Microbulbifer sp. A4B17: one gene and its partner. The protein of the gene in region 1 interacts with the protein of each later gene in a pairwise test. Links are inferred from orthologs where the notes say so. Each region holds a gene or a part of one and is shown on either strand. Other genes may lie near its edges. The genes, in order: BTJ40_RS06425 and ftsL.

Region 1 (3,045 bases):
GTGTCCTGAAAGCGGTTGAGAATATCAACACCACTATCGCCGACTTGCTGAAAGGTATGGATGCTACCGATCAGCGCGTCCTGGACAAGGCGATGATCGATGCCGACGGTACTGAAAACAAAGCTAACCTGGGCGCCAACGCAATTTTGGCGGTTTCCCTGGCGGCCGCAAAAGCAGCTGCAGCTTCCAAAAATATTCCCCTGTACCAGCATATCGCTGAGGTAAATGGCACTCCGGGTGAATACTCCATGCCGGTTCCGATGATGAATATCCTCAACGGCGGTGAGCACGCTGATAACAATGTGGATATCCAGGAATTTATGGTTCAGCCCGTTAAAGCTGAGTCTTTTGCCGAAGCCCTGCGCCAAGGTGCAGAGATCTTCCACTCCCTGAAAAAAGTACTGTCCAGCAACAGTCTGAATACTGCGGTTGGTGATGAGGGTGGCTTTGCTCCTAACCTGCCTTCCAACGAAGCAGCTCTGAAAGTGATTGCTGAGGCTGTAGAAAAAGCTGGTTACACCCTGGGCGATGATATTACTCTGGCTCTGGACTGCGCTTCTTCCGAGTTCTACAAAGATGGCAAGTACGATCTGGCTGGGGAAGGCAAGCAGTTCGATAGCGAAGGCTTTGCCAGCTACCTGGCCGACTTGTCTGCCAACTATCCGATCCTGTCTATTGAGGACGGTATGGATGAGAGCGATTGGGATGGTTGGAAAGTGCTTACCGATAAGATTGGTGACAAAGTACAGCTGGTAGGCGACGACCTGTTCGTAACCAACACCAAGATCCTGAAAGAAGGTATCGAAAAAGGTGTAGGTAATTCCATCTTGATCAAGTTCAACCAGATCGGCTCCCTGTCCGAGACTCTGGACGCGATTAAAATGGCTAAAGATGCAGGCTACACCGCTGTGATCTCTCACCGCTCTGGTGAGACTGAAGATACCACTATTGCGGATCTGGCGGTTGCGACTGCTGCTGGCCAAATCAAGACCGGCTCCCTTTGCCGTTCAGACCGCGTAGCCAAGTACAACCGCCTGCTGCGCATCGAAGCTGAGTTGAATGGCTCCGCTCCTTATCGCGGCCGTGCTGAATTCAAGTAATCTATTATTTGAATTAGCGTGCAAGCACTACAAAGAGGGGCCAGCCCCTCTTTGTAGTGCTATAAATACGAACAAGCGAAATATCGTAATCTCGTATGAAATGGCTGCTGGCAATACTCACCATTATGCTCCTCGCCACCCAGTACCGACTTTGGGTTGGTGAAGGTAGTCTCGCCGAAGTTACACGTCTCAAGCGTCAATTAGCCCAACAGCAAGAAAAAAATATCGCGCTGGTGCGGGAAAACCGTCAACTGTTCAGGGAAGTCCGCAGTTTGAAAATTGGCACAGATGGTGTGGAAGCGAAAGCCCGTTATGACCTGGGACTGATCAAGGAAGGGGAAACACTGTTTATCTTCCTGGATAAGAAGGAAGAGGCTGAAAATTGATTAAGGATTATTGGGTCATTGTACCCGCTGCCGGCGTTGGCAAACGTATGGGGGCCGATCGCCCGAAACAGTACCTGCCATTGCTCGGGCGACCACTGCTATCCCTGACTTTAAAAAATATTCTTGGGTGGCCAGGCTTGGCCGGCGTTGTAGTATCGCTGTCGGAGCAGGATACCTACTTCCTTCACCTGAAAGAAGCAAACCACCCCTTGGTACACACAGTCATTGGTGGAGCTGAGAGAGCGGACTCTGTTCAGTCCGCTCTGGATTTCCTGGCGGAGCGTGAAAGCGGTGATACCCCGGTTTTAGTCCACGATGCTGCACGACCCTGTGTGTCTGAGCGCGATATCTGCGCTTTGCTTTGTGACGAAGTCTCACCAATGGCACTTTTGGCGCGCCCCGCGAGCGACACATTAAAGCGCAGTCACGTGACAGGCGGTGTAGCCTGTGTGGAAGAAACGGTTGACCGGGAAAGTATTTGGCTGGCGCAAACTCCGCAACGGGCCCCTCTCAGCACTTTGCACTCATGCCTTGGTAAAGCCCTGGAGCAGGGTATTGCTGTAACCGATGAAGCCAGTGCACTGGAATTTTTTGGCCATTCACCGCAATTGGTTGCAGGTGATAGTGACAATATTAAAGTGACGCACCCCGCCGATATCATAATTGCAGAAACTATTTTACGTCTGCGCTACTCCCCGACTGAGGATAAGCGATAGTGAGTTTTCGAATAGGCCAGGGCTTTGATGTGCACGCATTTGGCCCTGGTGATCACGTAGTGCTCGGAGGAGTACAAATCCCCTATGGGTATGGTTTGGTAGCTCATTCTGACGGGGATGTTTTATTGCACGCCCTCTCGGATGCCTTATTGGGTGCTCTGGCCTTGGGAGATATTGGTAAACACTTTCCCGACAACGATGAACAGTTTGCCGGGGCAGATAGCAGAAACCTGCTTCGACATGTTGTTGGGTTAATCGATAGTAAAGGGTATCGCCTGGTTAATGCGGATATGACGTTGATTGCCCAAGCCCCCAAGATGGCTCCGCATATCGATGGAATGCGAGTCAATATTGCCGCTGACTGTGGTGTTGATTGCGATGCGATCAGTGTCAAAGCAACCACTACAGAAAAGCTTGGATTTACTGGTCGCGGTGAGGGTATCGCCGCGCAAGCTACCGTTTTATTAGAGCGCAAAGATGTCTGAAGTTTGGAATCTGGATTGGCCCCGAGCGCTCGGGGGTGCGGTAATTTCTGGTGATTTTCGCACAGAACCGGAAGACTTTATTGTCGATGAACTGGCTGTGCCACCGGCTGATAAAGAAGGTGAGCATGTTTACTTACAGGTTAAAAAGCGCGGGGCAAATACCGCCTGGGTTGCCAAGGAGTTGGCGAAGTTAGCCGGGGTGCAAAGCCGGGATGTCAGCTTTTATGGTTTGAAAGACCGACATGCTGTTACCACTCAATGGTTCAGTGTATGGCTTGGACAAAAGCCAGAGGCAGACTGGTCGCAAATTAACAGCGATGAAATTTCATTGCTCCAGGCCTTCCGGGGACCACGCAAG
Region 2 (3,244 bases), 2.4 Mb from region 1 along the record:
ACCGTAGCCGAAGGCGAAATTAGCCCGCTCGATTGGATGCCAGCGGCTACGACTGGGCAAGATCCCCTGTGCTTCACCGGGGAAGCCGCTGCCCACTGCCTCGCCCAGACCCAAGCGATAAAAGAGTCCCCGCAGAGAATTTGGTTCCAAATCGAGAGCAATTTTTGTAATTCCCACCTGGCTCGACTTAGTAATAATCTTAGTGAGGTCTATTTTTCCGTAATTAACCGGGTCCACCAGGGTTTTTCCCGGCACGCGAATATATCCAGGGCTGGTGTTTATTTCTGTCTTTGGCGTATAGCGCCCAGTTTCCAAAGCGGCCAGTACCGTTAAAGGCTTTACCGTAGAGCCCGGTTCAAATTGGTCGATCAGGGCTCGGTTGCGCATGGCTGCTGACTTAGCGCCCTTACGGTCATTGGGATTAAATGAAGGCTGGTTGGCCATAGCCAATACATCACCACTGTGAGTATCGAGAATCACCATAAAACCCGAGGCGGCGCCGTTTTCCGAGACTGCTCGTTTTAATTCCCGGTAGGCCAAATACTGCAGGCGCATATCGATAGACAAACGCAGATCCCTGCCCGGTTGCGCTTCCTGGTGGATCGCTAAATCTCTTACAGTACGCCCTTTCAGGTCTTTAATTACCTGGCGGGATCCCGGCTGTCCCGACAGCCAGTCATCGTAGGCCAGCTCCATTCCTTCCTGGCCGCGATCATCAATATTGGTAAAACCGAGAAGCTGGGCTACCACCTCTCCAGCAGGGTAAAAGCGCCGGTATTCTTTTTTACTGAAAACACCTGAAATACCCAGCTCCAGCACTTCCCCAGCCTCCTCTGGAGACAGGTGGCGATGCAGATACATAAATTCTTTATTGCGGTACTTCTCCAGGCGGGCACCCAGTTTGGATGGCTGTAAATCCAGCGCGCGAGCCAAGCGCACTAAATCTTCATCACTTATTTCGCGTAACAGTTTCGGATTAGCCCACAGACTGTGCACCGGTGTACTTACGGCGAGAAGCTCACCATTTCGGTCGACGATCGAGCCCCGATACGCGGCAATTTCTTCAGTGCGCAGGGTACGAGCCCGGCCCTGATCCTGCAGAAAACGATATCCGCGCTCAGCAGCAGGCACCACTTGAAGTCTGGCCAAATGGAAAACCAGGGCCAGGGCGAGCAGGCACAGCAGAACTGCCACCAGCGCAAAACGCCAGCGGGCAATACCCGGCTGAATATCCTTTTTTTTGACTGCGCCCATGTTTTTCCAGTTGGCGTTATCTATTTATTCTGTGCCCAGGCTGAGCGTGTCACTTTCCCGGCCTGAGTCCCGAAACCCAATTAATACAAAACTCTTTATAATTATTTAAAGGCCAAAGCCCCCAAACGCAGAAACCCCACCGGGCAAACAGTGGGGTAATTACGTCTTCACCTGATGGCAGCTAGGGTTTAATCCACTACCACCAGTACCTGTTCCGAAGGCGCAGGCATGTGCATTTTTAATTTTTCTTGTGCGACCTGTTCGACCCGGCTATAGGCAGACCAGGCACTTTTTTCCAAAAGGAGACGCTCCTGCTCGTAGCGCAACTCATCGTGGGCTTTTTGCGCCTTACCCAACTCAGCGGTCAACTCCCGACTTTGCTGGGTACTTTGAATAACCGAAAGCGACGATAGGATTACCGCTACCCACATCACTCCCATTCCAAGCAGAGCCTTGCCGGACATAAACTCAGTTTCCACCCAGTTTTTCTGCCACTCGCATTACTGCACTGCGAGATCGCTGATTTTCATCCAGTTCTGCAGTGTTGGCTTTCACCGCTTTGCCCACTGAACGCAGCGACTTGGCTATCTGGCTATCCATAACCGGAAGGCCACGAGGCAACTGGGGACCGCGCTCTTTTTCCCGAATAAAACGCTTCACCATTCGGTCTTCAAGAGAGTGGAAACTGATAATCACCAGACGTCCACCCGGTGCCAGTAACTGCAGGGATTTATCCAATGCACTCTGCAGATCATCCAACTCGCCATTAATATGGATACGGATAGCCTGAAATACCCGGGTAGCAGGATGTTTACCTTTTTCCCAAGCCGGATTCGCCTCTTTCACAACCTCGGCAAAATCGAGGGTGCGCTCAAATGGCTTTTCCAGCCGGCGCTTTACAATGGCAGCAGCCATTCGACGGGCAAAACGCTCCTCTCCGTACTCCTTAAACACCCGGACCATTTCGGCCTCGGCCTCAGTGTTAACCCACTCCGCTGCACTGATACCCCGACTGGTATCCATACGCATATCCAGCGGGCCATCCTGCATAAAACTGAAACCGCGCTCGGCTTGATCCAGTTGTGGCGAAGACACTCCCAGGTCGAGCAATATTCCACTGACCTTACCGGCAGCTTGCCCGGCAGCCTTATCCATATCGGCAAAAGACCCATGCCAAATGGAAAAACGGGATTCACCGGCAAACCGCTGCTCTGCAAATTCAACAGCCTGGGGATCTTTATCCACCCCTACCAACTGACCATTGGGCCCCAAGTGCTCAAGGATTGAGGCGCTGTGCCCACCCCGGCCAAAGGTGCCATCGATATAAAACCCATCCGGCTCAGTCACCAGAGCGTCTACGGCCTCGCGTAACAACACACTGCGATGCAATTCTTGAGACACCCGGTACTCCCCTTATAAAGAGAGGGATGCCATTTCCTCAGGCATACCCTCTTCGTCTTCACTATCATCGAGCCAGGACATCCAGCGCTCCTCACTCCAGAGCTCCAGCTTTTTCCCCTGGCCCACTAACATCAATTTCTTTTCCAGCCCCGCGTACTCACGCAGAGTTGGCGGAATCAATACCCTGCCGTTGCCATCCACCTGCAGTTCACAGGCATACCCGATCAGCAGGCGCTGAGCGCGCCGAGCCACTTTGTTAAAACTGGGCAAGGCTTCTATCTTCGGGAGAATCTGCTGCCACTGGGGCGACGGGTATACCAGCAGGCAGCGCTCCTCTGTATGGGCCGTCACCACCAAGCAACCCCCACACTCATCTACCAGCCTGTCGCGAACGCGCGCCGGTATTGCCAGACGCCCTTTTGCGTCCATATTGATTGCGTGGCTGCCCAAATACACTTTCAGTGGTACTCACTTTGGAGATCGCGACTCTCGTGACTCACGCCTTTGTGGCGGGCCAGTGGAAAAAGATGTTCGATTTTAACCAGGCGGTGTGAACGCCCACTTACTTATCGCGAATAAACCACAAATT

Evidence for each region.
Region 2: the proteins of BTJ40_RS06425 (region 1) and ftsL interact in binary tests that used the Escherichia coli proteins (3 or more experiments, as listed by UniProt). The link is inferred for Microbulbifer sp. A4B17 from one-to-one orthologs.

The regions. Positions count from the first base shown.
Region 1 is NZ_CP029064.1:1,450,859-1,453,903, forward strand. What follows is about bases 116-2,840. They hold BTJ40_RS06425 (septum formation initiator family protein), read left to right. Parts: upstream 116-1,195; coding sequence 1,196-1,486; downstream 1,487-2,840. Other genes in these bases: eno (phosphopyruvate hydratase), read left to right, coding at 116-1,100; ispD (2-C-methyl-D-erythritol 4-phosphate cytidylyltransferase), read left to right, coding at 1,483-2,202; ispF (2-C-methyl-D-erythritol 2,4-cyclodiphosphate synthase), read left to right, coding at 2,202-2,687; truD (tRNA pseudouridine(13) synthase TruD), read left to right, coding at 2,680-2,840. Also shown: more of eno, read left to right, coding at 1-115; more of truD, read left to right, coding at 2,841-3,045. UniProt on the Escherichia coli protein: Essential cell division protein. May link together the upstream cell division proteins, which are predominantly cytoplasmic, with the downstream cell division proteins, which are predominantly periplasmic.
Region 2 is NZ_CP029064.1:3,855,222-3,858,465, forward strand. The notes cover bases 89-3,012. They hold ftsL (cell division protein FtsL), read right to left. Parts: upstream 1,734-3,012; coding sequence 1,443-1,733; downstream 89-1,442. Other genes in these bases: BTJ40_RS16935 (penicillin-binding protein 2), read right to left, coding at 89-1,254; rsmH (16S rRNA (cytosine(1402)-N(4))-methyltransferase RsmH), read right to left, coding at 1,723-2,655; mraZ (division/cell wall cluster transcriptional repressor MraZ), read right to left, coding at 2,668-3,012. In the rest of the region: more of BTJ40_RS16935, read right to left, coding at 1-88; more of mraZ, read right to left, coding at 3,013-3,111. UniProt on the Escherichia coli protein: Essential cell division protein. May link together the upstream cell division proteins, which are predominantly cytoplasmic, with the downstream cell division proteins, which are predominantly periplasmic.